2 regions of the Amedibacillus sp. YH-ame6 genome follow, and region 1 is predicted to be linked to the other one. Evidence: riboswitches for the same ligand, from Rfam matches in the RefSeq annotation. Region 1 holds a riboswitch; the other holds the start of a gene.

The links. A riboswitch is a leader RNA that binds a small molecule or an ion and turns the genes downstream of it on or off. The one in region 1 is predicted to bind thiamine pyrophosphate.
Region 2: another riboswitch for thiamine pyrophosphate. It lies ahead of ACWG0P_RS00435 (thiaminase II/PqqC family protein); the one in region 1 lies ahead of ACWG0P_RS14850 (energy-coupled thiamine transporter ThiT).

The regions. Positions count from the first base shown of each region.
Region 1 covers NZ_JBSPEZ010000033.1:1,306-17,596, reverse strand. Annotated here, with positions in the region: gene ACWG0P_RS14960 (adenylate kinase) at 1-57, opposite strand, end outside; gene secY (preprotein translocase subunit SecY) at 70-1,365, opposite strand; gene rplO (50S ribosomal protein L15) at 1,368-1,808, opposite strand; gene rpsE (30S ribosomal protein S5) at 1,824-2,333, opposite strand; gene rplR (50S ribosomal protein L18) at 2,346-2,702, opposite strand; gene rplF (50S ribosomal protein L6) at 2,724-3,269, opposite strand; gene rpsH (30S ribosomal protein S8) at 3,292-3,687, opposite strand; gene ACWG0P_RS14925 (type Z 30S ribosomal protein S14) at 3,709-3,894, opposite strand; gene rplE (50S ribosomal protein L5) at 3,907-4,446, opposite strand; gene rplX (50S ribosomal protein L24) at 4,461-4,784, opposite strand; gene rplN (50S ribosomal protein L14) at 4,797-5,165, opposite strand; gene rpsQ (30S ribosomal protein S17) at 5,186-5,446, opposite strand; gene rpmC (50S ribosomal protein L29) at 5,463-5,663, opposite strand; gene rplP (50S ribosomal protein L16) at 5,666-6,082, opposite strand; gene rpsC (30S ribosomal protein S3) at 6,086-6,880, opposite strand; gene rplV (50S ribosomal protein L22) at 6,892-7,227, opposite strand; gene rpsS (30S ribosomal protein S19) at 7,240-7,518, opposite strand; gene rplB (50S ribosomal protein L2) at 7,539-8,372, opposite strand; gene rplW (50S ribosomal protein L23) at 8,431-8,727, opposite strand; gene rplD (50S ribosomal protein L4) at 8,727-9,356, opposite strand; gene rplC (50S ribosomal protein L3) at 9,360-10,046, opposite strand; gene rpsJ (30S ribosomal protein S10) at 10,060-10,371, opposite strand; gene ACWG0P_RS14850 (energy-coupled thiamine transporter ThiT) at 10,628-11,203, opposite strand; TPP riboswitch at 11,247-11,346, opposite strand; gene tuf (elongation factor Tu) at 11,610-12,794, opposite strand; gene fusA (elongation factor G) at 12,864-14,942, opposite strand; gene rpsG (30S ribosomal protein S7) at 14,958-15,428, opposite strand; gene rpsL (30S ribosomal protein S12) at 15,454-15,873, opposite strand; gene brnQ (branched-chain amino acid transport system II carrier protein) at 16,051-16,291, opposite strand, start outside.
Region 2 covers NZ_JBSPEZ010000001.1:60,685-76,975, forward strand. Annotated here, with positions in the region: gene ACWG0P_RS00365 (response regulator transcription factor) at 1-446, opposite strand, end outside; gene ACWG0P_RS00370 (GNAT family N-acetyltransferase) at 551-1,069, opposite strand; gene ACWG0P_RS00375 (PD-(D/E)XK nuclease family transposase) at 1,158-1,880, opposite strand; gene ACWG0P_RS00380 (hypothetical protein) at 1,899-2,126, opposite strand; gene ACWG0P_RS00385 (DUF308 domain-containing protein) at 2,281-2,838, opposite strand; tRNA gene ACWG0P_RS00390 (tRNA-Arg) at 3,044-3,118, shown strand; gene ACWG0P_RS00395 (DUF969 domain-containing protein) at 3,409-4,104, shown strand; gene ACWG0P_RS00400 (DUF979 domain-containing protein) at 4,088-5,017, shown strand; gene pcp (pyroglutamyl-peptidase I) at 5,035-5,676, shown strand; gene ACWG0P_RS00410 (gamma-glutamylcyclotransferase family protein) at 5,676-6,077, shown strand; gene thiD (bifunctional hydroxymethylpyrimidine kinase/phosphomethylpyrimidine kinase) at 6,130-6,909, opposite strand; gene ACWG0P_RS00420 (HAD family hydrolase) at 6,906-7,550, opposite strand; gene thiE (thiamine phosphate synthase) at 7,544-8,197, opposite strand; gene thiM (hydroxyethylthiazole kinase) at 8,184-9,008, opposite strand; gene ACWG0P_RS00435 (thiaminase II/PqqC family protein) at 9,017-9,679, opposite strand; TPP riboswitch at 9,728-9,831, opposite strand; gene ACWG0P_RS00440 (tetratricopeptide repeat protein) at 9,887-10,810, opposite strand; gene ACWG0P_RS00445 (carboxypeptidase M32) at 10,945-12,441, shown strand; gene ACWG0P_RS00450 (alpha-N-acetylglucosaminidase TIM-barrel domain-containing protein) at 12,530-16,291, opposite strand, start outside.

The DNA of each region.
Region 1 (16,291 bases):
TTTCGAAGACATAGTACCTTTACCAGCACCAGGTCCTCCCATAATAAGGATATTCATTTGCTTCACCTTCTATTTATCCATAAATCCCTGATAGGATTTCTGAGTTAAGCGTCCTTGAATCTGTTTTACAGTTTCCATAGCTACACCAACAACGATGATAACTCCAGTACCACCAATTCCCATATTAGCTGGTAAATTGATGCTCTTAATCAAAGGTAGTGCATGTGGAAGTACTGCAATGAATGCAAGTCCGATAGCTCCCAATACAGTGATTCTACTTAATACTTTATTGATGTAGTCCTTTGTCTCACTTCCTGGACGAATGCCTGGAATATAAGTTCCTGATTTTCCTAAGTTCTCTGCAATTTTTTCAGGATCAACCTGTAGTTTCGCATAGAAGAAAGTAAATAGAAGAATAAGTACTACATAGATTACAAGACTTTCTGCAGTCTGCATTCCCATAAAACGATCAAGTGTAGTTAACCAACTAGCACTTGGCCAAATCATACGGCATAGCTGTAAAGGCGCTACCATGATGGCAGATGCAAAGATAACTGGAATTACACTTGCGGAATTGATTTTCAATGGCAAGTATGTGTTATCCTTGTTTCTAGTTGTTACTGTGCTACTTGTATATTGAATGGGAATTTTACGTTCTGCTGTATGCATCCATACAACAAATACGATAATTAACAGATAGCATAAGATATATAATCCATAGGCTGCTATACTAGTAGCTGCCATTTTTGTACCAACCATCGTTTCCCATGCAGATTGAAACTGGAATGGAAGACGAGAGATAATACCCGCAGCAATAATGAAGGAAATACCGTTTCCAATACCCTTCATAGAGATTCGATCTCCGATCCATAAAAGGAACATTGACCCTGCAGTTAACAGTGTTGTTACATAAAGGATAGATGCCCATGTATTCCCACCAACAAGTAACGTAGTGTACTGTTGAGAGAACCCATATACTAAAACTGTTGCCTGAAAAAACGCAAGAACAACAGCTAAATAACGTGTATAACGATCGATCTGTTTTTTCCCTGTTGCCCCGCCTTTAGCAAGCTCCGTTAGGGATGGAACAACGTCCATAGACAACAATTGGATAATGATAGAAGCCGTAATATATGGACCAACACCCATCGCAAAGACAGATAATTGTTCCAAGCCTCCACCACCCAGCAGGTTGATCATATTAAACAATGAGTTATTTTCAATACCTTTTGTTAACTCCGTTACATCTACACCTGGAACTGTTATTGCAGATCCAAAGCGAAAGATAAACAGCATGCCAAGAGTAAAGAATACTCTTTTACGAATATCCTTATTCTTGAACATGTCCACAAAGGTTCTAAACATGATTAGATAACCTCTGCTTTTCCGCCTGCTTGTTCAATGGCAGCGATCGCTGATTTAGAGAATTTGTTAGCTTTTACAGTTAATTTCTTTTCTAAAGCACCTTCGCCTAATACTTTGATGCCATCAAGTTCTTTTTTAACTAAACCACATTCCAATAATAATTCTGGAGTGATTTCAGTTCCATCTTTAAAGTTATTTAAAGATGCTACGTTTACAATACCATACTCTTTACGAGTGAAGTTTGTAAATCCGCGTTTTGGTAAACGACGAGCTAATGGTGTCTGACCACCTTCAAAACCTAAACGAACTCCTCCGCCAGATCTTGCGTTCTGTCCTTTATGACCCTTACCAGCTGTTTTACCATTTCCAGATCCATGTCCACGACCTTTACGGAAAGCCGATTCTCTAGATCCTTCTGTATATTTCATTTCATGTAATTTCATAGTTTCACCCTCCTGTTAACCGCGAATTTCTTCTGGTTTTTTACCACGGAGACGAGCTACGTCTTCTACCGTTTTCAGGTTCTGCAATGCTTCTACTGTTGCACGTACCATATTGATTGGTGTACGTGAACCGATACATTTAGATAGAACATCGTTGATACCTGCAAGTTCTAATACATCACGAACTGCACCACCAGCGATAACTCCCGTACCTTCTGAAGCAGGACGAAGGAAAATTTCACCAGCTCCATAAGTTCCAACGATTTCATGAGGAATTGTAGTTCCTACCATAGAAACATGGAATACGTTTTTCTTTGCATCTTCGATAGCTTTTTTAATAGCGTCAGGTACTTCGTTTGCTTTTCCTGTACCGAACCCTACGCGACCTTTTTTATCTCCAATAACGACAAGAGCAGCAAAACGGAAACGACGTCCACCTTTTACTACTTTCGTTACACGGTTAATGGTAACAACGCGTTCTTCAAATTCTTTTTCACGCTGATCTCTTCTTGGTTTACGTTCCATTCGCATAACCTCCTAAAATTTCAGTCCGGCTTCTCTAGCTGCATCAGCCAGCGCCTTGACACGACCTGTGTAAACATATCCTCCACGGTCAAATACAACTGTTTCAATTTTTGCTTCTTTTGCACGTTTTGCGATTTCTGTTCCTACAGTTTTAGCGGCTTCTGTATTTCCACCGTTTTCTAATTTCAATTCTACACTACTTGCTGATGCCAATGTTTTACCATTAACGTCATCGATAATTTGTGCGTGAATGTTGCTGTTTGAACGGAAAACGTTCAGGCGGGGACATTCAGGAGTACCGCTGATTTTGGTACGAACACGCACGTGACGGCGTAGACGCTCATCATTTCTAGATATTTTCTTAAGCATTGTTCAAGTTCTCCTTTCCCACTATTTCTTACCTGCTGTTTTTCCTTCCTTACGACGAACATATTCACCTTTATAGCGAATACCTTTTCCTTTGTAAGGTTCTGGTTTTCTAACAGCACGTACATTTGCAGCGAATTCACCAACGCGTTGTTTGTCAATTCCTGAAATTTTGATTTCGGTTGCGGATGTACATTCCACCTTCAATCCCTCTTCAATTGCAAATTCAATTGGGTGTGAGTATCCAACGTTCAATGTTAATTTGTTGCCACTAACTGCAGAACGATATCCAATACCAACGATCTCTAGATCTTTTGTAAATCCTTCAAAAACACCTTCTACCATGTTTGCTAATAAGGCACGAGTTGTTCCGTGAAGTTGTTTGATATGTTTCTCATCATTAGGACGAGTAACAGTTAAAATATTTTCTTCTATTTTGATTCCTAAGTTAGAATCAAACTGACGAGTTAAAGTTCCTTTAGGACCTTTAACAGTCACCTCATTCCCAGCAGCAATGTTGATTTCAACACCAGCAGGAATGGTAATCGCTTTATTACCGATACGTGACATTTATCTTTCCTCCGTTAAGCTATTACCACACGTAGGCGATTACTTCGCCACCAACATGTTTAGCTTTCGCTTCTTTATCTGTCATTAATCCATGAGATGTAGAGATAATTGCAATACCAAGACCGTTCAATACACGAGGGATAGCATCCACTTTTGCATATGCACGTAAACCTGGTTTAGAAATTCTTCTTAATCCATTGATTACTTTTTCGTTATTAGGACCATATTTCAAAGTGATATTGATAACTTTTTTAGTATCTCCATCCACATTATAGTCTGTGATGAAACCTTCATTTTTCAAAATCTTTGCGATTTCAATTTTTTCTTTGTTAGCAGGAACTTCTACAACTTCGTGACGTGCTTGCACACCGTTACGAATTCTAGTAAGCATATCTGCAATCGGATCTGTCATAATCATGACTGTATTCCTCCTATCTGACTACCAACTAGCCTTTTTCACACCCGGGATCTGACCTTTATAAGCCAGTTCACGGAAGCAAATACGGCAAAGTTTGTATTTACGTAAAACTGAGTGAGGACGGCCACAACGTTCGCAACGTGTGTACTCACGTACCTTGAACTTTTGAGGACGTTTCTGTTTATTGATCATTGATGTTTTAGCCATGTATAAGTCCTCCTATTTCTTGAAAGGCATACCTAATTCTTCAAGGAGTGCCTTAGCTTCTTCATTTGTTTTTGCAGATGTAACGATAACTACATCCATACCACGAACTTTATTTACCTTATCGAAATTGATTTCTGGGAAAATAAGTTGTTCTTTAACACCCAATGTGTAGTTTCCACGACCATCAAATGATGAATCAGAAACCCCACGGAAGTCACGAACACGTGGTAAAGAGATGTTCATAAGTTTATCTAGGAAGTCGTATAATTTTTCGCTTCTTAATGTAACTTTACATCCGATTGGCATACCTTCACGAAGTTTGAAGTTCGCGATAGATTTTTTTGCCTTTGTGATGACTGGAGCTTGTCCAGTGATCTGTGCTAATTCAGCAACAGCTTCATCCAGCACTTTTGGGTTGGCAACAGCTTCACCAATACCCATGTTAATTACGATTTTCTCAACAGCAGGTACTTCCATTACGGATTTGTAACCAAACTTTTTCATCATGTTAGGCACAACAACCTGTGTGTATTTTTCATTTAGGCGGTTCATCCTTTAACCTCCCCTTACTTAACTTCTGCGCTGGTCTTTTTAAAGACGCGCACTTTATCTTTGTTGCCTTTTTTATCTTCTTTAATTTCATATCCAACTCTACTAGCTTTTTTTGCTTTAGAGTCATAAGCCATTACGTTAGAAACGTGGATAGGAGCTTCTTTTTCAATGATGCCTCCATCAGGATTCTGTTGGGTAGGTTTCTGGTGTTTCTTCACCATATTGACACCTTCCACAATGACTTTGTCTTCTTTAGGGAAAACTTTAGTTACTTCAGCGATGGTACCCTTGTAAGCACCTGTAATAACTTGAACTTTATCACCTTTTTTGATTTTCACAAAGACACCTCCTTATAGTACTTCTGGTGCCAAAGACACAATTTTCATAAAGTCTTTGTCACGCAATTCACGAGCAACTGGTCCAAAAATACGAGTTCCACGTGGTGTGTTATCATCCTTGATTAGGACAACAGCATTGTCATCAAATTTAATGTATGTTCCATTGTCACGACGAACCCCACGTCTTGTACGTACGATTACAGCCTTAACAACGTCACCTTTTTTAACAGTTCCACCAGGAGCAGCTTGCTTTACAGCACAGACAACGATATCCCCGATGTTTGAAAACTTACGAACGCTACCACCTAAACAACGGATAACAAGAACTTCTTTGGCACCCGTATTGTCAGCGACGCGCAATCTACTTTCGTTTTGTATCATGAGTATCTACCTCCTAGCGCCTACAGCTGTATAGCTTTTTCGACGATTTTCACCAAACGGAAACGTTTTGTAGCAGATAATGGACGTGTTTCCATAATTGTTACTACATCTCCTATTTTAGCTTCATTGTTTTCGTCGTGAGCTTTAAATTTCTTAGAATACTTTACGCGTTTCCCATATAATGGGTGAACTTTTTTTGTTTCAACCACTACTGTGATTGTTTTATCCATCTTATCGGAAACAACAGTTCCACGATATACTTTACGGTTAGATCTTTCCATAACTTAACGATCCTCCTTAATCCTGACCACTAAGCTCGCGCTCAGTCATCACTGTTTTGATACGGGCAATTGTTTTCTTAACTGTCTTTAAACGAGCAGTGTTTGCCAACTGTCCTGTAGCCTGTTGGAAACGAAGATTAAAAAGTTCATCTTTAAGCGTTTCGATCTCTTGTAGTAATTCAGTATTGCTTTTTTCTCTGATCTCTTTCGCTGTCATAATTACTTCTCTCCTTTTCTAACGACAAATTTTGTCTTCACTGGAAGTTTGTGAGAAGCAAGACGGAAAGCTTCACGTGCTACTTCTTCTGGTACTCCTGCGATTTCAAACATAACACGGCCTGCTTTAACGACTGCTACCCAGCTTTCAGGAGCACCCTTACCAGAACCCATACGTACTTCAAGAGGTTTTTTCGTTCTAGCCATATGAGGGAAGATACGAATCCAAACTTTACCACCACGTTTCATATAACGAGTCATGGCGATACGTGCTGACTCTATCTGACGGTTACTAATATAAGCACCAGTGTCAGCAACTAAACCATATTCACCAAACGATACATCACGTCCGGCTTTTGCGCGTCCTTCATAGCTTAAACGGTGAGGACGTCTATATTTTGTTCTTTTAGGCATCAACATAGATTAGTTCCCTCCTTCTGTAGCTTTCTTAGGAGCCCCAGCTGCTTGTGCAGGAGCTTTCGCATTGTTTCTGTTTGTGTTGTTTCCACCACGGTTGTTGTTACGACGGTTGTTACGACGTCTGTCGTTTGTTGGGAATTTAGGAGCTTCTGGTTCCTGAACCATTTGTCCAGGTAGAACTTCTCCACGGCAAATCCAAACTTTAACACCTAAACGACCGTAAGTAGTACTTGCTTCTTCCCAAGCGTAATCGATGTCAGCACGAAGTGTATGCAAAGGTACATTACCTTCAGAATATCCTTCAGTACGAGCCATATCAGCTCCACCTAAACGTCCAGAAACAGCAGTTTTGATTCCTTTTGCTCCAGCTCTCATAGTTCTTTGAATAGCTTTTTTCTGAGCAGTACGGAAACTAGCACGTTGTTCTAATTGATCAGCGATGCTACGAGCTACTAATCTTGCATCAAGATCAGGGTTCGCGATTTCAAGAACTTTAATGTAAACGTTCTTTCCACCAGTTAATTTGTTTAATTTTTTCTTCAACAGTTCAATACTTTCACCGTTTGTACCAATGATCACACCAGGACGAGCTGTACGGATCATAACTTCAACACGGTTTTTAGAACGTTCAATTTCGATTCTTGAAACAGATGCTGCTTTTAACTCCTTGAATACAAATTCACGGATTTTAACATCTTCTAATAACAAATCGGCATAATCTTTATCAGCATACCATCTTGACTCCCAGTCACGAATGATACCAACACGTAATCCGATTGGACTAACTTTCTGTCCCATGTTCTACCTCCTTAATCACGCTCAGCAACCACAATTGTAATGTGGCTGGTGCGTTTGTGGATTGCACTAGCAGATCCTTTAGCACGTGGCATGAAGCGTTTCAAAGTAACACCTTCGTTCGCATAACATGCTTTCACGTATAATTTTTCTTCATTTAAATCATTGTTGTTTACAGCATTTGCAATCGCAGTGTTTAACACTTTACCGATTGCTTCTGAAGCAACATTTGGTGTAAATTTTAAGATTGCAGCAGCTTCTGCAACATCTTTCCCACGAATCAGGTCGATTACAAGACGAGCTTTTCTAGGTGGGATACGTAATGTTTTAGCGGTTGATTTAACTTCCATCATCGTTTCCTCCTATCGTTTGCCTTTCTTGTCATCGTCTCCGTGTCCACCGTATTTACGAGTTGGAACGAATTCACCAAGTTTGTGTCCTACCATATCTTCTGTAACATAGACTGGAAGGTGTTCTTTACCATTGTAAACGGCAAATGTGTGTTCCACGAACTGAGGGAATATAGTTGAACGACGTGACCATGTTTTAATTACTGTTTTTTTACCGGCAGCATTCAATTCATCCACTTTTTTCATTAAGTGAGCATCACAGAATGGGCCTTTTTTTAGACTACGACTCATTTTTTCATTTCCTCCTTTGCCTATTTACCGTTACGGCGACGAACGATTAATTTCGTTGAAGCCTTTTTGTGCTTACGAGTTTTAACACCCATAGCTTTTTTACCCCAAGGAGTCATTGGTGATTTACGTCCTACTGGAGTACGTCCTTCACCACCACCATGAGGGTGATCGTTAGGGTTCATAACAGAACCACGAACAGTTGGGCGGATACCTTTCCAACGGTTACGACCAGCTTTACCATAGTTTACAAGGCTGTGATCTTCATTCCCAACCTGACCAATGGTAGCACGGCAATCAGACAAGATTTTACGAACTTCTCCAGATGCTAAACGGATTGTTGCGTATTTTTCTTCGATACCTAAAATCTGTGCAGATGTACCAGCAGAACGACATAACTGACCACCTTTACCTGGTTTTAATTCGATATTGTGAATAACAGTACCTTCTGGCATGTCTTTTATTGCTTTTGCGTTACCTATTTTAATATCGGCTTCAGCACCAGATACGATGCTCATTCCAACAGTCAATCCCTTAGGAGCTAAGATGTAACGTTTTTCACCATCTGCATAGTTTAATAAAGCAATGTTTGCAGAACGGTTAGGATCGTATTCGATCGTTGCTACTTTAGCAGGGATAGCGTCTTTATTTCTTTTGAAGTCAATAATACGGTAGCTTCTCTTGTGTCCACCACCTTGATGACGTGTTGTAATACGTCCATTGTTATTACGTCCGCCTTTACTTTTTAAAGGGGCAAGCAATGATTTTTCTGGCTGGTTTGTCGTAATTTCTTCATACGTCAAACTAGTCATACCACGACGACCTGGAGTGGTCGGCTTATACTTTCTAATTGGCATGTGTTAATTTCCTCCTTACGCAATATTTATTCAGGAAATAGCGTTCTTCTTCCTGATGTTATTCAGCTTCTTCGCCGAATAATTTGATATCCTGACCAGCTTTGATTTTTACATAAGCTTTACGGACAGCTTTGGTTTTACCAACATATTTACCCATTCTTTTTTCTTTGGATTTTACATTGACTACGTTAACTTTTTCAACGTCCACTCCGAAGACACTCTCTACGGCTTGTTTTACCAATGTTTTGTTGGCTCCCTTTTTTACTTCAAATGTAACTTTGTTGTCAGCATCCATGTATTTCATCGTTTTTTCAGTGATGATTGGACGAACGATAATGTCTTTATAGTTATTCATTATGCAAGTGCCTCCTCAACATCTTTCACAGCAGCTTCTGTGAAAACAATTTTGTTAGCATTTACGATATCGTAAACATTGATTCCATCAGCAGTTAACATCATCATTGATGGGATGTTACGCATACTTAGGAATGCATTTTCAAAGTTTTCTTCTTCACTTACTACGAATAATGTTTTCTTAGGTGCATTGATATCAGCGATAATCTGATTGAACGCTTTTGTTTTAGGCGCATCAAGATCAAACTTGTCAACAACACACATTGCGTTATCTAACACTTTTTCAGATAATACTGATTTAAGTGCAAGACGACGAACTTTTTTGTTTAATTTGTAGCTGTAGCTTCTTGGTGTTGGACCAAATACGATTCCTCCACCTCTCCACTGTGTTGCACGAATAGAACCTTGACGAGCACGTCCAGTTCCCTTCTGACGCCAAGGCTTACGTCCACCACCGCGTACTTCTGTACGGTTTTTAGTGTCGTGAGTTCCCTGACGCATACTTGCGCGTTGCATAACAATGGCATCAAAGATACATTGCTGATTTGGCTCGATGCCAAACACTGTATCTGCAAGAGTGATTTCTTTCAACTCTTTACCGCTCTGGCTAAGTACGACCATCTTAGGCATCTTTTATTCCTCCTCTTTCGCGTAATCTACCAATGTTACTGGAGTTTTGTCTCCCTTGGAACATTTAGCAGTTCTAACCATGACAAGACCACGTCTTGGTCCTGGCACGTTTCCTTTGATTAATAGGTAGTTGTTTTCAACATCTACTTTGATAACTGTTAAGTTTTGGTTAGTAGTTCTATAACCACCTTCTTGACCAGCCATCATTGTTCCCTTCAGAATCTTACCCTGACGAGATGTAATACCATTTGTTGCTAATGAACCGATGTGTCTGTGATGTCCAGAACCATGGCTCTTTGGACCAATCTTCGCATTGTTACGAACGATTGTACCATTGAATCCTCTACCTTTAGAAGTTCCGATAACATCTACCGTTTCTCCTGCAGCGAAGATATCAACTTTTACTTCTGCACCAAGATCTAAATCAGCGAAGTCAGCATCGCGAACTTCCTGTGCAAATCTTTTTGCAGTTGTATTTGCTTTTGCAGCATGTGCGATGTTTGCTTTTGTTGTACGTTTTTCTTTGATTTCTTCAAAGCCTAACTGTACCGCATTGTAACCATCGTTTTCTTCTGTTTTCTTTTGTAATACGATATTAGGGCAAGCTTCTACTACAGTTACAGGAATCAATGTTCCATCTTCTGTAAAGACTTGTGTCATCCCAAGTTTACGTCCTAAAATACCTTTCATGATGTCACCTCCATTACAGCTTAATTTCGATGTCAACACCACTTGGAAGTTCTAAACGACTCAATGAGTCGATTGTTTCCGCAGTAGGTCCAACAATCTCAATTAAACGTTTGTGAGTTCTGATCTCGAATTGCTCACGAGAATCTTTATATTTGTGTACCGCACGCAGGACTGTTACTACCTGCTTTTCAGTTGGAAGGGGTACTGGTCCAACAATTTTCTTAGCTCCATGAGACTGTGCTGCCTGAATGATCTTTTCTGCAGATGCATCCAGAATTCTGTGCTCATAAGCTTTTAAGCGAATTCTTACGCTATTTTTTGCCATGAATAATCTCCTTTCGTCTATATCGACTATAGACTCGCTCGATGCGAATTCCCCGAAGCACTGTCTCATGACAACGCCTTTCAGTGGGTCGGCAACCTCGCATGTCCTCGCGGTCGTGGGAATATTATATCAAGAAAACATAGGCAAATGCAAGCATTATTTTACTTTTTTTTATTTTATGCTTTTTCGTGACTTTTTCTTCTAAAATACTGTTTTTACAAAAGAAAAGAAGATGACTTATCACCTTCTAATCTAGTTATTCTTTGATCCCTACAAATTCATCTCTACTAGATTTACGCAAAGTCCTCAACAAGAAAGGTACGATGATAATCGCAATTATCAAGGTCATGACGTTATAGAATAGATTGTACGTCCATCCTGAATAAATCCAAGCCGCCATACTACCTGCAGCACTTCCCTCTGGAAACCAGAAATATACACCAGCTAATGTATGAGACATATATTTCAAGAACATTCCCAAACATATCCCAATATAAATATTACTGATTTTTAGTTTCCCAAGTTTGAAGGCCGGAAAAATTGCTGCAATTCCAACAACTAATACAGGCGCGATATAATCAAGCATCGTTTGCATTGGTGACACAATATAATTACTCAGACCAAACACAACACCTACTACCCAACTTATCAAACCAGTTGTTGCTCCATACTTCCATCCAAGATGGAAACTCGCTATAAAATAAGCAATGACCGGCAACTCCACCGTCCCTCCATTTGGCATCTGAGGCAAGAACTTCGTACAATAGTTCAAAACGATACCCAATGCTGCATAAAATGCAACAAATACTAACTTTCTAGTCTTTTGATTCATAAAAAAACACCTCCGTGAGGCGTAAGCAAACAAATCTAAAATATATTAGATAGATCTGACTCCCTACGCTAGTATTAACTAGATCAGGTCATAAGGGATTCCAAGTAATGGATCTCAGCCTTGCGGCACCCCTGTCGATGACTTCCTTTATTATACGCATGTTCCCATTACAAAGCAAGTTTATTCATACATTTATTGGAATTCATATCTCTATCATATCTGTAATTCATATTAGAGAATTTACATCAAACAAAGTATACCAAGTGTTAAGCAGCAAAATGATTCCAAATAGTATGGTGAGCGTGTTCTTCATCACCTTTTCGCCTTCATTCTGTCACACTTGCTCTTTTCCCCTATGCATAACCAAAAAAAGAGCGCTACTTGAGCACTCTTTATTTATCAATAATTACTTAATGATTTCTGTAACGTTTCCAGAACCTACAGTACGTCCACCTTCACGGATAGAGAATTTAGTGTTGTTTTCGATTGCGATTGGAGCGATCAATTCAACAGTCATTTCTACGTTATCCCCAGGCATAACCATTTCAGTTCCTTCAGGTAATGTAATAACACCAGTTACGTCAGTTGTACGGAAGTAGAACTGAGGACGGTAGTTAGATACGAATGGAGTATGACGTCCACCTTCTTCTTTAGTTAATACATATACTTGAGCTTTGAAGTTTGTGTGTGGTTTAACAGATCCTGGCTTTGCAAGAACTTGTCCACGTTGAATTTCTTCACGGTTAACACCACGAAGAAGTGCACCGATGTTGTCACCAGCCTGAGCTATGTCCAACTGTTTACGGAACATTTCTAATCCTGTTACTACAGTTTTGCTAGTATCGTGGATACCAACGATTTCAACTTCTTCACCTAATTTTACTTCACCACGTTCAACACGTCCAGTAGCAACGGTTCCACGACCTGTGATAGTCATAACGTCTTCTACAGACATCAAGAAAGGTTTGTCAGTTTCACGAACTGGATCTGGTACATAAGCATCTACAGCATCCATTAACTCATGAATAGCTCCAACATATTTGTCGTCACCTTCAAGAGCTTTTAAAGCAGAACCACGGATAACTGGAGTGTTATCTCCATCAAATCCGTACTCGCTCAATAATTCACGAACTTCCATATCAACAAGGTCAATCAATTCTTCATCATCAACCATGTCGCATTTGTTCAAGAATACAACGATGTAAGGAACACCTACCTGACGAGCAAGTAAGATGTGCTCACGAGTCTGAGGCATAGGACCATCAGATGCAGCTACAACAAGGATAGCACCATCCATCTGTGCAGCACCAGTGATCATGTTCTTAACGTAGTCAGCATGTCCTGGGCAGTCAACGTGTGCATAGTGACGACCAACTGTTTGGTACTCAACGTGTGCAGTGTTGATTGTAATTCCACGTTCTTTTTCTTCTGGAGCTCCGTCGATTGCATCGTAAGCTTTTGCTTCAGCCATACCGTCTTTTGAAAGAACGTTAGTGATTGCAGCAGTTAATGTAGTTTTACCGTGGTCAACGTGTCCAATAGTTCCAATGTTCACATGGGTTTTGGAACGGTCAAATTTTTCTTTAGCCATTTTTAAATGTCCTCCTAAATTTATAGATTTCAAATATATTCTAATTCAAACGATTTATAAAAGCAACAATTAATTTTCAGAACTGTTGTTTTTAATGATTTTTTCAGCAATACTCTTAGGTACTTCACTATAGTGATCGAATTTCATGGAGTAATTTCCACGTCCTTGAGTAAAGCTACGTAAGTCTGTTACATATCCAAACATTTCAGATAGTGGAATATGAGCCTGAACGATAATTGCGTTCCCTCTTTCTTCCTGGTTAACGATAGAACCACGACGTGAACTAACATCTCCCATAACAGAACCTAAGTATTCATTTGGTGCAGTAACTTCAACCATCATAACTGGTTCCAGAATAACTGGGTTACATTTTTTCGCAGCAGCTTTCAATGCCATAGAAGCAGCAATTTTATATGCCATTTCACTGGAATCGACATCATGGTAAGAACCATCGAATAATGTTGCTTTGATATCAATTACTTGATATCCAGCTAAGATACCATTTGCTAATGCATTTTCGACACCTTCTCCAGTAGGTTTAACGTATTCACGAGGAACACTTCCTCCAACTGTAGCATCCACGAATTCAAATCCTTTACCTTCTTCTTGAGGCTCAAATTTGATCCAAACATGTCCATATTGTCCACGTCCACCGGATTGCTTAATGTATTTACCTTCACACTCAGCAGCAGTACGGATCGTTTCACGGTAAGCAACCATTGGTTGTCCAACATTTGCTTCTACTTTGAACTCACGTTTCAAACGATCAACAATAATGTCAAGGTGAAGTTCACCAACACCAGCGATGATTGTTTGTCCTGTTTCTTGATCCGTATAAGTTTTGAATGTAGGATCTTCTTCTGCAAGTTTTGCAAGAGCAAGACCCATTTTATCCTGGTCAGCTTTTGTCTTAGGTTCCAAAGACAATTCGATAACTGGCTCTGGGAATTCCATTGACTCAAGAATGATCGGCGCATTTTCAGCACATAAAGTATCTCCAGTAGTAGTTACTTTCAATCCAACAGCAGCAGCGATATCACCAGCATAAACTTTGTCGATTTCTTTACGAGCGTTTGCATGCATCTGTACGATACGTCCAAAACGTTCTTTTTTACCCTTTGTAGAGTTTAATACATAACTTCCTGCATCCGCAGTACCTGAATACACACGGAAGAAAGATAATTTACCAACGAATGGGTCAGTTGCAATTTTAAATGCTAATGCAGAGAATGGTTCTTCATCACTAGAATGACGAACTTCCTGATCACCATTTTCTAATGTACCATTAATTGAAGGCACATCAACTGGTGAAGGCAAGTAATCTACAACTGCGTCCAATACCATCTGAACACCTTTGTTCTTGTAAGCTGAACCACAAAGAACAGGGAAGAAGTCACCAGCACAAACAGCAATACGTAATACACGTTTGATGTCTTCAACGCTTGGTTCCTCACCTTCCAATACAGCCATCATGAAATCTTCATCATAGTCTGCAAGGTAATCGATAAGTTTTGCACGATATTCTTCACAAAGATCTTTTAAATCTTCAGGAACTTCACCTTCTTGCATGTCTGTTCCTAAATCATTTGTGTAGATTTCTGATTTACGTTCAATGATATCTACGATACCAGTGAATGATGTTTCAGCACCGATTGGTAACTGAATTGGGCAAGATTTAGCTCCTAAACGATCAACGATTGTTTTGCATGACATTAAGAAGTCAGCACCAGTTGCGTCCATCTTGTTACAGAATACAATTCTTGGTACACCATAAGTTGTTGCTTGACGCCAAACAGTTTCTGTTTGAGGTTCTACACCAGCTTTTGCATCAAGAACTGTTACCGCACCGTCCAACACACGTAGAGAACGTTCAACCTCAACAGTGAAGTCAACGTGACCCGGAGTATCGATAATGTTGATACGGTGTTCTTTCCATGCTGCTGTTGTTGCAGCAGATGTAATGGTAATTCCACGTTCCTGTTCCTGTTCCATCCAGTCCATCGTAGAAGCTCCATCATGAGTTTCTCCAATTTTGTGGTTTACTCCAGTATAATACAGGATACGTTCAGTAGTTGTCGTTTTACCGGCATCGATATGAGCCATGATACCAATGTTACGTGTTTTTTCTAATGAATACTGACGTGCCATTATATGACTCCTTTCTTACCAGCGGTAATGAGCAAATGCTTTATTAGCTTCTGCCATTTTGTGAGTATCCTCACGTTTTTTAACAGATGCACCGCTTCCGTTTGCTGCATCCATAATTTCAGCAGCTAATCTTTGCTCCATAGTTTTTTCATTTCTTAAACGTGCATAGTTTACAACCCAACGTAGACCTAATGTCAAACGTCTTTCAGCAGATACTTCTACTGGGACCTGGTAGTTTGCACCACCAACACGACGAACTTTAAGTTCTAACATTGGCATAACGTTTTCTAAAGCTTTTTCGAAAACTTCCATTGGTTTTTCATTTGTTTTTACTTCGATAATATCGAATGCGTTGTACAGGATCGTTTGTGCAACTCCTCTTTTTCCGTCAATCATGATTTTATTGATTAAACGAGTAACCAATTTGGAGTTGTAAATAGGATCTACTAATACGTCACGCTTTGCTATATGTCCTTTTCTAGGCATTTTAAATTCCTCCTTTCACAATTGACTATTTCTTTTCTTTAGGTTTTTTTGCTCCGTATAGAGAACGACTCTGATTACGGTTAGCAACACCAGCACAGTCCAATGTACCACGAATAATATGGTAACGAACCCCTGGTAAATCTTTAATACGTCCACCACGAATCATAACTACACTATGTTCCTGTAAGTTATGTCCAATCCCTGGAATATAAGCAGTAACTTCCATTCCATTACTTAAACGTACACGGGCATATTTACGAAGCGCAGAGTTTGGTTTCTTAGGTGTCATTGTTCCGACACGAGTACAAACACCACGTTTCTGAGGTGCACTTAAGTTTGTAGGACGTTTTTTGATGGAATTATATCCTCTATTCAGAGCAGGTGATTTTGATTGGTTCACGCTCTGTTCACGACCTTTACGAATTAATTGATTAATTGTTGGCATAATATCCTCCTTTCGTAACACACATTTCCGGGTGTGTCATTTTGAAGTGTAAATATAATTCCCATGACGGGAACTGATAAAAATCCACTTGCCTATCTATGATAAATCAAATGCCCTTCATTTGTCAATATATTTTTCAATAAATTGTATAAAAATCAGTTACAAAAAACAGAAGTGCTAATTCACCTCTGCTTTTACACTTTCTTCTTTGTAAAATTGATTCCAAATTGGTAAGCACCCTAGCAGTGCACCTATACATCCTGGAAGTATCCATCCTATACTTAACTCATAGAATGGTAACGCATGAAACATTTCTCCAATGACGCCTAGTGTAATTCCCGCACTCTCTAATCCATTTACAAACGCAACTACAAAGGTGAACACCATCCCAAGCACATACACCATTTTCCGCTTACCA
Region 2 (16,291 bases), on a different contig from region 1:
TTTACTTTACATATATGACGAATCATATCCAAATAAAGTCCAGCATAGGTAAAGATATGATTTTCTTGCTTTACATTATAGCGTTTGTATCTTCTAAGTTGCGCCTTTACTCTAGCTACAATTTCCAATGGCTGAAAAGGCTTTGTAACATAATCATCGGCACCTATCGATAGACCTGCAATCTTGTCTATCTCTTGCTCTTTTGCAGTTAACATAATAATCGGATATGTATACTTTTCTCGTATTTTACAACAGATTTGAAAACCATCTATATCTGGAAGCATAACATCTAACAATGCCAAATCAAATTCCATTTGTGATATTTGTTCTAAAGCACTTTTCCCATCATAACACACAACAATTTCATACCCTTCATTCGCTAGATATATTTGCATTAGGTTTGCTATTTCTTTTTCATCATCTACAATCAATACACGCATGAACATCCATCCCATCTTTCTTCTTATTATATCAAAGATATACGATTACAATTTCTTAATATTCACTTAATCTTACTTTTTATAGCTACAAAAAAACCAGAACCCTGGTTTTATTTGTTAACATGATAAACATCTAAATAGAGATTTATGATTTTCTGTTTCATTACATCATCTTCCATTTTGTTTGGATAACTCATCAAGTGTAATGGTAATGGTTCACATCCTTCATGAAAGGATGGTTGAAGATAGATAATATTTGGATATAAAACACATCCCATACGTTCATAGAATGCAATTCTTCGCTTCGCAATAGTCGTCCGTGGCAATTCTACTTCGAATATAATATCTTTATGAAAGCTATTAAAAACTTCCAACATAAGTTTTCTACCTACACCACTTCCTCTTGTCGTATGATGTGTCGCCAAATGTTCAAAGAACATAAAGTCTTCCATCTCATAATATGTAATAAATGCTTGTACTCGGCCATCTTTTACAATCCCACATACATGATAATCTTCTCTATTTAACAACTCTTTTTGACCTTCATAGGTTCTTCTTTCTTCGATTGGGAAAGCTTCTTCCATGATTTCGTAAACCTGATCGAAGTAAGCTACACCTAGTTCTAACACAATAAAACCTCCGTTTTCTTATAAATAGTATACCATATACGAGAAAAAAAGACACGAACGTGCCTTTTGACCAAATAGTTTGAGTTCTTTAAATTGCATTTTGTATTTCCTCGAATGTTTCAGCGTTCATTAGTAATTGTGATACTTGTTGTAGTTGTTCCATGGTTAAAGTTGATAGCCATGAAGATGCATCTACATCAAACTTAGCCTGAATGAGTTGATTCAAAAGCTTATTATAACCTTCTACTTTTCCTTCTGCTTTTCCTTCTGCTTTTCCTTTTTCCTCTCCTATTTTTAGTCCTTTTTCTTCGCCTATTTTTATTCCTTCATCATAGTATCCTTGTTGAATAGCTTTTTGTTGTGCTTCTGCCATCTGGATTTGTTCTGCGAGTGTCCATATTTGTTCATTATCGCTCATTCGTTCATGTTTTTCCATAAGCTTTCTCACCACGCTTTCCTTTGTCTTTATTATATCATCGTCTTCATTGTTTTTAAAGAGATAACACATTTGTTCAAAAGCTGTTAATCCTGCTGTCTTTTTTTTCTTTACAATGTCGTTTATCACTGGTAAATGTATGTACGTTCTATGTATTAAGGCATGTGTACTTTCTTCCTTTCCTTCTTCATTTCTCATTTGATACTTCATAATCAGTTTCCCTTTATCTTCTGAATAGTTATCCATAAAGATAATTTGATACACTGGTTTTAAATCTAAATAATCCTCTCCTTCTTTTAGTTGTTTCTCTAAAATCTTTGCGCCATAATACTCAAATCGATTCGTTAGATTTGTGAGTAATCCTTCAACTTGCATACCATAAAAACGTAACCGTCACCCATGGATGTCTTTTACGTGTACATCCAATATGATTTTCTTACCTGCAAGTGCTTTTGGATCCATTTCAGGGTTTACCACAATACTATCTACTGGATCAATCCCTGTAATCTCCTTAATCATAAAGTGACGAATCATTTTGGAGTCTTCATCTTGTGAAGATAGGGCGAATTTGAAGAACACATCATTTTTATAGCTTACTTTTGCTACATCTTTTGTAGCCATATATATCATCTCCTTTTTTGTCCTTACACTTTACATATACGAGATGAATTTTAAAATTCCTAAAAAATCAACAAACTTTATAATAAATATGCAAAAGTAAACAGAAAGGGTAGTAAAGAAAAGACTCTCCACATTATCCTTGAGAGTCTCTATATTATATTCCCATATCTGCAATTGCCATCTCTTCAAGACGTAACCACATCCAAATATCACATGCACCATTCAACAACATATTACAAGATGTAAACATATAGATGGTGTCTTTATCGTGCCAAAAGATCAACAACAAAGAAAATCCAATAGAGATTGTTGTGAAGATTGCGGCAATCCACCATTTATCATAATGTAACAAACGTAAACGATAAGATATTAAAATATCTTCTATACCATGTATAAAGGTAATAAATGCCAAAATCAAATACATCGATTCTACTGCATCTGCAGTACTAGTAAGTGCCCATACCCCAGTAAAACAAGCACAAATACAATGGATTAAACTTAACACTGAGAACTTAAATCGTTCATCTTCTTGAATGAATAGAAACAATTGTCCAACTCCTTGAATCATTAAGAGAAACCCTGCAATGTAGGTGACAGCTAAAGGAGCATGTGGAAATACCACCAACATTGATCCACCTAATATCAACCAAAGCATAGACTGCATTAGTCCGTTCCATTTGATTTTACTTAAATACGCCTTTGTAAATAGCATAGCATGTTCCTCCATCATACAACTTTCATTACATTATAGTAGCATTTCCATTTTAAGAAAGGAAGTCTTTTTTATGATATCTGCTATTTATTGGAAATCTACTCTTTTTACATACACTTTTTACAACATTATCGCAATAAAACTTGTTCAATACCCTTTAAATAAAAATCGATTATGGTATAATAAAAAGGCACTATTCAACCATACCCTCATAGTAAAATGGATATTACGGGTTCCTCCTAAGAATCAATTGCAGGTTCGATTCCTGCTGAGGGTGCCATAAATAAAAATAGAACACACTAACTAGCAAGTGTGTTTTTATTTTGTAGATCACACCAAACAATGCACACAGATTAAGAAGTTTAATCATATAGAATATCATAAGTTTCATTTCATTATATAACTTAGTAATGAGTAGACCATTATGCTTTTAATGCTCTATATTTCATACATATAAAGGGATAAATTGGATATCATAAGCTAGAACACATAGTACAAAAAACTTGATATCATTTGAAACGTTTCGCAAAATTTGATAAAATGCTACAGTTAGAAAAGGAGTGTTGTATCTTGGAATATATAAAATTAATTGGTGTAGTCATCATCGTTTTAGGATTTATGATGAAATTTGATGTACTTGCCACGGTGTTGATTTCTGGTCTAGTGACTGGTCTTGTATCTGGATTAAGCTTTACAGAAATACTAGCTATTATGGGGCAATCTTTTGTTAACAATCGACTTATGTCAGTATGGTTAATTATTTTTCCAGTGATTGCTATTATCGAACGTTATGGTCTAAAAGAAAGAGCATCTCATTTAATTGGTAAAATTAGAAATGCATCTGCTGGTAAAGTTTTATGCTTGTACATGATGATTCGTAGTGCCGCAAGTGGAGCAAATATACGTATTGGTGGACAGGTTGAATTTGTTAGACCTTTGATTCTACCAATGTCGGAAGCTGCTGCTGAAAAAGCGAAGGGTTCACAACTAAGTGAAAAAGAAGAAGATTCCTTAAAGGGATTAGCTGCAGCAACAGATAACTATGGGAACTTTTTTGCTCAAAATGTATTTCCTGTAACAAGTGGAGTATTGTTGATTCAGGGTACATTAGCAGAAGCTGGGTATGGTAGTGCAACTATTTACTCTGTTGCACAAGCAAGTTATCCAATCTGTATCATAGCTATCATTTTAACGTTTGTTCAAGTACTTCGTTATGATAGAAAGATTAAGAAAGCGAGGATGAATACAAATGGAAACGATATTTAATAATGCTTCTGAATTTATATTTATTCTTTGTGGATTTGTTAGTTTCAATGCAGCTTATCAAGCATTAGGGAATGAAAGAGCTCGTATAGGAACTGTTGCATTTTGGACTTTATTAGGAGTCATCTTCATTTTTGGAAAAGTTATTCCTTATGAAGTTACAGGCGGATTGTTGCTAGTTATGGGATGTTTGACCATGTGCAAACAGGTTGAAATTGGAAAATTTAAAGCTCCTGATATAGAAAAAAGAAAAGCATCAAGTGAAGAAATTAAGAACCTTATTTTTCTTCCAGCGATTCTTGTCGCGATGGTTGCGCTTATTTTATCTCGTGTAAAAATTGATGGACTTCCATTGCCTGGTGCAGTGATGGTAGGCGCAGGATGTATTCTTGCCTTGATCTTTGCCATGTTATTATGTAGACCTAAGTTTACAGAAACACGTACAGATACCGCAAGGTTATTGATGCAGGTCGGTAGTGCATCTTTATTACCACAGTTGTTAGGTGCTTTGGGTCAAGTATTTACAAAAGCTGGAGTTGGTGATGTAATATCGGGGATTATCTCAGGACTTCTACCAGAAGGAAATATTTTATTTGGGGTTGTCATTTATTGTCTAGGTATGGTAATCTTTACAATGATTATGGGGAATGCATTTGCTGCATTCTCTGTCATAACGGTTGGTATTGGTATTCCATTTGTGATTGCACAAGGTGGAAATCCTAGCGTTGTTGGAGCGTTGGGAATGACTGCTGGATATTGTGGTACACTTATGACACCAATGGCCGCTAATTTCAATATAGTCCCTACCGCCGTATTGGAAACCAAAGATAAATGGACGGTTGTAAAAGCACAAGCGCCTATGGCATTAACGTTAATCGTTATTCATATCGTATTGATGCTTGTACTTGCATTTTAGAAAGAAGGTTATACATGATGAAAATATTAGTGACAGGATTTGATCCATTTGGTGGCGAATCCATTAATCCTGCGATTGAAAGTGTGAAACGTCTACCAGACACAATTTTAGGCGCTGAAATAATTAAATTAGAAATACCTACTGTTGTACACAAATCTTTGGCAGTTATCAAAGAAGCAATTGATACTTACCAACCTGATATGGTATTGTCCATTGGACAAGCAGGGGGACGTAGTGATATTACTGTAGAGCGAGTTGGTATCAATATAGATGATTGTCGTATCAAGGACAATGAAGGAAATCAGCCAATTGATGAACCAATTTATGCGGATGGACCAGATGCTTATTTCGTTAATTTACCAATTAAGGCAATGGTAGAACATATTCGTAAGAGTGGAGTTCCTGCATCCATTTCAAACTCTGCTGGAACCTTTGTATGTAATCATGTCACTTATGGTGTCCGTTATCTATTAGAGAAACAAGGCAAAGGCGCAAAGAGTGGATTCATACATATTCCCTACTTACCTTCCCAAGTCATTGATAAAGCAAACCAAGCATGTATGTCATTACAAGATATCGTAACTGGATTATGTTCTGCGATGGAAGCTATGGTACAAAATGATCAAGATATTAAGAAAGCAGAAGGAACGATTTGTTAATGCAGAAGATTTTTGTATATGGTTCTTTACGTGAAGGAATGTACAATTATGATAAATACCTGAAAGGGAATAGTATATTTCTAGGGTATGGATATGTAAAAGGAAGCTTATATTCTTTAAAAGGAGTATCCTATCCTGCTATACTTGAAGGAAAGGAAAATATTCTTGGTGAAGTTTATGAGATTGATGATGAACTACTGAAAGAAATTGATGCCTTAGAAGAATATGTACCAGGTGATCCAAATAATGACTATAATCGTATCCTCACTACGATATATATGCAAGATGGAACCACTGTACTATTACCCGTATATTTCTTTAACCTAACAAAGAAGGAAAATATGGAACGATTAGATCAAGTAATCACTAAGAACGATTATGTGGCTTATATGAATCAATAGAAAAAACCTTGTGTAGACTATCCAATTTATGGGAGTTCATCACAAGGTTTTTTTACATATTCCAACAATGGTTTAAAGGTCCACTTCCTTTACCTAAATCTAAACCATCACGTAGTGCACCACCAATAAATCCTTTGGCTAAGGCAACGCTTTTATGTACGTTGTAACCTAATGCTAAATTAGAGGCAATGGCACTAGATAAGGTACAACCAGTTCCATGAGAGTTAGGATTATCAATTCGTTCACTCGGTAACCAGAAAGCATTTCCATTATGATATAAAAGGTCATCTGCGCGATCTTCAAAGTGTCCGCCTTTGATTAAGATATAACCATCAAAGAAGGTCGCAATCACTTTCGCCGCTGAAATCATATCATCTTTTGAGTGAATCGAAAGATCACTGAGTACTTCTGCTTCTGGAATATTAGGAGTAATGATTACTGCTAAGGGAAGAAGTTCTTCCTTTAAAGCCCTCAATGCACGATCAGCTAATAACCTAGATCCACTTGTTGATACCATTACAGGATCAACTACAATGTTTTGTGCGTTGTATTGTTGTAATTTCTCTACAATTTTATGAATAAGTTCTGGTTCTGACACCATTCCAATCTTTATCGCATCTGGTTCGATATCTTCAAATACACAGTCGAATTGTTCTTCTAAAAACTTTGGTGTTACATTCATAATATCACGTACACCTAGTGTATTCTGAGCTACAAGAGCAGTGATAATGCTCATTCCATATACTTTATGTGCCATGAATGTTTTAAGGTCTGCTTGTGCTCCTGCACCTCCTGTTGGGTCTGTTCCAGCTATCGTTAATACTTTTCTCATATCAATCCTTTCCAATCAGTTAATGCAAATACTGCTTGATTACTGATTTCACATATCTGATTCCAATCTTTATCATTCGCTTCATCATATACTGCCACTACTTGATACCCATTTGTTTTCATACATTCAATGGCATATAATGCATCATCAATAAATACACACTCTTCTTTTTTTATGCCTAATTTCTCTATAGTTTTTTGATAAATACGTACATCCGTTTTTGGACAATTGGCTTCTTCGCAAGTCATAATGAATTCGAAATGATGTAAAATACCACATCGGCGAAATGCGCTTTGCGCCATTTCTAAGCTACTTGCAGTTAACACACATAAACGTAAGTTCTCTTTCACGCAGCGTTCTATACATTCCTTTACGCCATTCTTTAAGGGAATATCTTCTTTATAATGTTTCATGACTTGTGCTTCAATTCCCTGTTGTATTTTTTCTATAGTATCTTCTAATTGATAAGTTTTTTTTAGATACATCGCAGATTGAGAAAGTGACATCGGTGTTATAATTTCTTGTAATCCCTCTTCTGCATGTATTTGTAAAGTTGCTAAATAATCTTCTCCTATATGATCCCATACATGCATAGAATCTAATAGTGTCCCATCCATATCAAAAACAACAGCTTTTAACATTTTACTAGTTCCTGCGTTTTCTTTTTTAAAATCTTGCTAGCTTCAAATATATTCTCTTTCGCCATAATAGCGGATACAATAGCTACTCCATCAATGCCACTTCCCTTTAGCTCTAAAAGATTATGTTCATCGATTCCACCAATTGCTATTACTGGAATATGCACTGCCTCTACGATTGCTTTTAAGGTAGCAAAGCTTACATCATCCGCATCTTTCTTTGTCTTTGTAGAAAACATTGCACCTACTCCAAGATAATCTGCACCTTCTTCTTGTGCGCGCAAAGCATCTTCAACACTCTGTGCAGATACACCAACAATTTTGTCTTCTCCTAGAATCTTACGTACTTCTATGGCTGGCATATCACCTTGTCCAACATGTATACCATCTGCATCCACTGCCTTAGCAACTTCAACACTATCGTTTACAACGAAAGGAATTTCATGTCGTTCACATAGTTCCTTTATTTTCTTAGCCTCTTCTATGAATTCTTCTGAAGGTAGTTCTTTTTCTCGTATTTGAACAAAACTGACACCACCCTCAATCGCTTTTTCAATATCACTTTGTAATTCTCTTCCCGCTAACCAAAAACGATCACTTACTAAATAAAGCTCTAAATGTTTCTTAAGTTTCTTTCTATCGAACTTCAATTTTAAGACCTCCATTCAATAGAGAAGGTGTCATATTACTAAGCGCATCGATGATATAGATATGTAAGGAACCACTTCCCTTTTTCTCTTGTAAAACACGCTCTTGAGCAAGCTCTCCACTATATCCCATGTGAGCAACTCCACATGCGCATGCATCTAGTAAGTTTTCAGGATTTGCGCCCGCATAGGCTCCAAGGATTGCGGATAACATACATCCAGTCCCTGTAATGCGTGACATTTCTTTATGTCCATTAAAAATCACATACGCCTTATCTGTATTACAAATGATATCGATAGCCCCAGTAATCGCAATTACTGCACCTGTCTTCTTACTCAACTCTTTTGCGAATGCAATTGTTTCATCCAAATTCTCTTTTGTGACTACATCACTCACATCTGCATCTACACCTTTCGTAGATCCACTTCCGGCATATACTGTTTTGATTTCTGAAATATTTCCTCGTATAATGCTAAATTTTGCTTCTTTTAGTAAATCAAATGTTGTTTGTGTACGTAGGGTACTCGCTCCTGCACCAACTGGATCTAAGACGACTGGATGCCCTACTTCATTAGCTTTCTTACCCGCTTTAATCATAGAAGCAATCGTACGTTTATTTAATGTACCAATGTTTATCACAAGGGCATTACAGATGGATGTAATCTCTTCAACCTCTGCTTCATCATCCGCCATAATCGGACTTCCATGTACCGCCAATACTGCATTTGCACAATCATTCACCGTTACATAATTGGTGATACAGTGTACAAGTGGTGCTTTTGTTACTACATTTTCTATTTCTCTTTCAAACATATACTTACCTATCCTTTCGTTTGATAACTCATATTCCAAAACTTTAGTTCATGTACACTCGCTTCACGAAACAATTCTTGAAGGTGCTCTTTTTCATTCTCTTTTAAATGCTGGCTCGTTTCATTCGCAAAGTTCATCCATGTTTTACACTTTTCCAAATATTCCGTACAACAATACTCCTGTATCCAATCACCATATACACTTTCTTTGATTAAAGCCGCATTCTCTTCTAACAAGCATTTTCCAATGTACGCATATGAAAGCATACAAGGAAGAGTCGCATATAAAATCTCGATGTTGCCTTCATTTTTCGCAACTTCGTGTAAGAAATTTGTATAATTTCTACAAGCTTCTTGTTTTGGTTCTACTTCTAGTTGCTTAACATCATACCCCAATGCTTTTAACATACGAATACGTGTAGCACTTTCATTAGATTCTACAAACTTTAACATCTCATAAAAAAGGCAAATTTCATCCATGGTTTCACTCTTAAATATCCCCATTCCAAAACAACGTGCATACTCTTTCAGATATTTTGTATCTTCAATCAAGTACTGTATAAACATTTCTTGTTTCATGGTATGGTTTCGTATATCTTTTAGGAATGGATGATCCACATATTGACTCCAAATATCCAAACTTTTTTGTATGGTTTCTTCTATAAATGTCATATTTTCTCCTCCCCATAAACAAAGGGATATGCCAACGAGCATATCCCTTATATGTTACGGTTATGTTCCCTACGTTGGCATTATCCAAATCAGGTACGGTCGAAGTTCTCAACTTCCTCTCAGCCTGTTTACAAGCTCCCTTTATGTACTTTAAAATAGTAGCATGATTCTTACACTACGTCAATTTATAAATTGTCATCTAATTCATTAATGTAAAATTTCTTTTTTCTTTTTTTTACTAGTTGTTGCCTTAACGAGATGCTTCACAAAGAAGTCCATGATTGTTTCCATGTTTTCCATTAGTAGACAAATGTTTTGACTTAAAGCAATATAAATCTCTTCTTCACTAAATGGTGCATACATTTGTGCTTCTACACTGGCTTCTAATTGCTCAATATCGATTCCTTTTTTCTTAAATACTTTCTTACAGTTTTTGTTATAGCTTTGAAATTCCTCATAACACTGTATTGCTTCTTCTCTTTTATTCATTTGATAATTCAAGATAATCATTGGGATATACATAAATGCAGAAGGTTCATCCCATTGTTCAAAAAAGTTTTTAGCTTCTTCATATTGTTGAAGACGTGCATAGATTGTTATGAGTGAATAGCGAACTCCTAAATTATCATGTTCACATAGACGCATCATATTTTTTGCCTCTTCTAAGGCAAGCATAAACTTTCCATGTTCCATCAAATATTCAAGATATGCTTTTTTGATACGCATAAAAGGACGAGTTTCAATGATGCCCCAATAATGTCCGATGCTATCTTCATCACAATACCCTTTTTCCTTCATTTTCTTTTCCCCTAGTCTCACTAGGTTCTCATATTGCTCATCTGCATCATCATCCCAAACATTTAAACTTAAAAATAATGCATCAAGATTTTCAGGGTCCAGTTTTAAAATCTTTTCTAGCAGTGCTATATATTCCTTCTCACTTTGACAATCATCCAATTCATATACCAATTCCTGTGCTTGTTCTACTTTGCTAAGGTTTCTTTCTGGTAAGTTGCGACTGTTATAAAGCTCCATAAATTCATGTCCAATTTCTTCTAAATCTCTTTCATCTTCACAATGATCTTGTATATACTTTTCTAATTCTCTCATCATCTTTTCATTGCTTTTCATAGAATCACCTCTTTTATAAGTATAGTATACTTCATAGTTGGTTACATATATAGTCTTTTCAAACATTTGTTATATCTATTTATTCGAATATTTCCTCATGGATGTGATACAATGATAGATAAGGAGTGGTTTCTATGAAAAAAAATCAAACATTATTATTTAAAGAGTACAAAGAAAAGTCAAATGCATATAACCTTGCATTGAACACTTTATACTTTGACATCGCTACAATCGCACCTAAAGATGGTTTATCTTATCGCAATCAAATGCTATCTATTTTATCAGGAGAATCTTTTTCTCATGAAACCTCGCCTGAGCATGTGGCTTTGATTGAAGAGATGGCAAAAAACAAAGATAATACAAAAGAGTTACAAAAAGAATTAGATTTGATATTACGCAATTTATCCGATATTCGAGTACTTCCAAAAGAAGTCTATGTCTCCTTCACTCAACTAAAAGCAGAGAGTCAAAATGCATGGGAGAAGGCGAAAGAAGCTAATGATTATCAAATTTTCAAACCATACTTAATCCAGATTATCGAAAAACAAAAGGAAATACTAACCTTTGTAAATAAAACATATAGTGATTATGATTATCTTTTGGATCGTTATCAAATTGGATTGAATATTGAAACCTATGATATGTTCTTCGATAAGATTAAAGAAGAATTATTACCATTTATGAAACGTATTTTAACAGAAGGAAAACATATTGACCAAGGTAGATTACAACTATCGTACTCAGTTGAAAAACAAAGAACATTTATGGATATCTTAATGACATACCTTCAGACAGATTCTAAGAAATGTTATATTACAACTAGTGAACATCCATTTACACAATTCTTTTCTACTAATGAGACAAGAATTACGACTCATTATCATGAAGACAATATAATGTCCGCAATATTCTCTACCATTCATGAATATGGACATGCAAATTATGGTTTACATGTAAATCAAGAGTATGAAGGTACTACTCTTGAAACTGAGATAGGGTATGCAATGCATGAATCTCAGTCACGCTTCTTAGAGAATCATATAGGTAGAAACCCACACTTTTGGATGCCTTTATATCCAAAATTACAAGCTCATTTCCCAGAACATTTAAACGATGTATCCTTTGATGATTTCATGGAAATGATCAATGTATCTGAACCATCTTTCATTCGCACAGAAGCAGATGAACTGACCTATCCAATTCACATTCTCATTCGCTATGAATTAGAGAAAGCTATCTTTGATGGAGAAGTGGATTATGAACAACTAGATACTATGTGGAATGATAAGTATGAAGAATATCTTGGGATATGTCCAAGCAACGATACTGAAGGTATCTTACAAGATATGCATTGGGGTGCTTCCAATTTTGGTTACTTCCCTACTTATGCATTAGGAAGCGCATATGCTAGCCAGTTCTATCATCAGATGGAAAAAGAATTAGACGTAAATCACATCCTTGAACATGGTGAGTTTGAAAAGATCTATTCATGGCTTGCGAACAATATTCATCAATATGGAGCATCGAAAAGTGCAGAAGAAATTATGATGGATACTACTAAAGAAGCCTTTGATCCGATGTATTACATTGATTATTTAAAAGAAAAATACGCAGCTATTTATGATATATAATAAGAAAAAAGATGGAGATTTTATGGTTTATAGGCCATATCATCATTCCATCTTTTTCTTTTGTCTTACTAAAATATTATTTACGTTTTTATTTCTTTTTTTGTGCGTGCTGACGTTTTCTCAGATAGATAGCACCTACCCCAAGAATCGCAGACATACCTAATAAGATAATATTATTATTCATATTAGTTTTATCACCTGTGACAGTTCCATTTCCGCCTGGTTTAACTGGTTTGATGTTACCACCACCCTGATTTGGTTGATCAGGAGTCACTGGTGTATCAGGTGTGTCTGGTGTGTCTGGTGTGTCTGGTGTGTCTGGTGTGTCTGGTGTGTCTGGAGTATCAGGTTGTATTGGTTTATTCACCAACGCATCCTTAGCTGCTTTTAACTTCGTATGCATATCATCAATTTGTGCTTGCGTTAATTCATCAAGTGCATATAGAGTATTAGCTTCATCATATACTTCCATTAACGCCTTCCATGAATCTGTTGTGTAGAGATTTTCTTGATACTGAGAAACAGTATCTAGCAGTTGACGTAAATTGCCTTTTTCCAATCGTACTAGATTAACTTGTTCTGTTTCAATATTAAGAACTGCTTGATCTACTTCAGCTTGTGATACAGCATCTGTTTCGTATACTGTTTTACTTGCAGCAACTACTACATTGAATGCTGTCCATGTATCAAAATCATATTCTGCTTTATTTAATGCAGTTGCACTATCAAGAATAGCTAATAGATTTGTTTTATCTACAACCACGATGCCTGCTTTAAATTCATCAATCTTAGGATCTAACTCATTAAGAACAGTTAATTTATCAACCAAATTACTTGCGTAATCTGCCTGTGCCTTATTCAAGGCTGCTTGCAATGCATCATAAACTGATTGAGATACATAACCATGCTTATCACCAATGGATGTGTTAGCCAATAAATCTTTTGCAAGTTGTTCTTTTACTGTAAATTTACCTTCAACATCCATGGTTGTATATACTGCATTGATACCAGTTTCTAATTCAGTGTTTAAAGTATTAATCGCAGTTTGTGATGCACTATATGTTTTATAAAGTGTTTCTGCTGCTGCAATCTTTTCTTTTAATGAAGCCACTTCTGTATCTAGAGATCTAGTCCTTTGCTCTGCTTTAGCAACTACTACTTTAGCATAGTTGATATTAGATAAAAGCATAGAACGATCCACATAGATAATACCATTCTTATTAAATTCTTTTACTGCTGCTTTAATTGTTGCAATTTCTGTTTCTACTTCTGTAGAACTCATTCCATTTGCAATTTTTGCTTCAGCTGCAGTTATTGTTGCTTCCACTGCTGCTTTTGCTTCTGGTTTATAGCTTCCGTTGTTGTCTTCATATCTTTTTGAAGCTAATAAATCTCTTACTTCTTTAATATATGCAACCAGAGGTTGTGTTACATCTACTTTGTAAACTTTAAATTCATTTATCGTCAATTGTGAAGCAAGAGCTGTTAAACGAATTTTATTAGTATATACGGATTTATCCAACACAATAATGTATTCACTTTGTGGATCTACATCCCTACCATCATAAATTGTTACCCATTCATTTTTGATCAAGTCATAGGCTTCAACTTTGAAAGTATCCACAGATTTTGATGCTGATCCACTTAAATGAATAATATTTATATCGGTTGCTTTTACAAATTCAAAGTTAAGAACATCAGAATTGCTCATTACATAAGAAGTCGATAAATCTCCATCATTCACATTTCCTGCATCAGATTTGTCAATCGTACTATCTTTTATAACATCTTCTGGAGTCCCCATATAAACAGCTATTTCATGAAGTCTAGGCTCAGCAAGATAAGCAGGACCATCCCCATTATTTCCAAGATGCTTGAAAATAATCTTCTTCGCATTTCTATTAACTTTAACACTTATAGTTCTGTTTCCTAGTGTTCCAGTCGCATTTGATGCATCATTGACAAGTGTTCTTACACCATCTTTATCTTCTGAGTATACTACATAAAGTAAACCTAACTCTGCTTTTTCAAATGATAAATCAACTCTATCGACATAATACTCTGTGCCCAAGTCAAAGACCATCTCTTTATCTTTGATTCCTGAAACATAAGTTTCAAGGTTTCCATCAATTGCATTTTTATTAGCATCATCCGTTTTAATTCCTGTAATTTGACCTTCTCCAAATACAAATTCAGGTGTTTTTGCTTGAATACCGATTGCCTCAAGTTCTACAATATCAAACCAACCTCCGGATCCTTCTTTTTTACCTTTGAAATCAACTCCAACTTTTGTAATTTCTAAGTTTACAGGTACATTGTATTTTACTTCATTCTTTTGCGCGTCATCTACAGATTTTACGATTTTCTTTTGACCGTTTACATCAACAACATAAATATCAAATATATAGAATTTATCATATCCTTCTGCATTGAATTGTAAATTTACTTCGTCAATTTGATATCTTCCTTGTAAATCAATTTCAACATTTGGTGTCTTATCACTTGAATAACCATCAAAGTTCCATGATGTAGTAGTGTTTCCATCATTCAAATGTTTTGCATCTTTACTAGCTTGCGTAGAAGATGCTTTTACTGGCTTATTTAATGCTTGATTACCTTTTGTAACTACTTCTTTTTGTGGAGATAAAGATAATACTTTTAGTTCTGTCATTGCAGGAGAAGCTCCACTCCAGGTTCCTTTGCCTGTAGTACCTTCATAAACCACTTTTACTTTGGCAATTTTTTCATTTACACTTACCTTAAATACTTTTTCAGTTAGTGTTTCTGTGATGCCCGATTTATCTAATACAAGTTTCTCATTTCCATCAGCATCTACTGTATAAATTTTGAATTTGAATGAAAGTCCAATATTTTCTAAGTATAATTCTATGCTAGATACAACATAAATATTTTTCAAGTCTAGTGTAACTGTTGTAGGATACATTTCACTACTACTTCCCCATTTGGTTTTCCAAAGACTATTAACATCATCATCTGTAATATATTCAATCTTTGAGTTTTCTGTTGGTTTTGTACTCTCCGCGATTAACCCCTTAGCCACATTATAATAGGTAGGTACATTCAATGCTTTCCCCATGACTCTAAGTTCTGTAATTAATAGAGGACGTGCAGCAGCATCTCTAGTCTTCATTGTAATTCGTACTTGTGTTGCTTCCTTATTGGCATCCTTACTTAATGTAACGATTGTTTTTCTGGACATTGTTTCTTCTCCAGAATTCGCCTCGATTACTTGCCATTCATTTGTTGCTGCATTTAGTATTTCAACCTTATAGTTATATTCAAAACTTACAGCTAAATTTTGCAAATATATTTCTATAGAGTTTACTTCATATGTTCCTTCTAGGTCTAATGTAAATGCATATTCGTTAGCATCATTAACTTTCCATCCGGCACTTTCATCTTCTCCGTCTGTAAGTTTTTTTCTTAATTCCTCACTTGTGTCAGGATTTGTAGTAAATAGTTTTCCTTCGGAAATGTTTATATCTTCTTCAACAGAGCTTGATCCGAAATCTTTTAAACTAGTTGTTGAGAATTCTTTTAATGCGGTTGTTGCATTCTCCTTTAAATTTGAATAATCTGGAGTTGTTGCTAAAGCGAATCCATCATCAGATTTACGATTTGCCCATTGCCATTCCCATAAGAACCAGTTGCTTTCAGCGTTTGCTGCGACAGGATCTTTTGATGTTTTATCTAACTCAGCTTGGCGATTACTTATCCACATTTCCCATCGTTTTTGATAGAATTCTTCAGTTAAGCCTGCCCACTTACGATTAGAGTAGTCTTTTAACTGTCCACTACGTTGTCCACCCCAAGTTGTGATTAAGGCTCT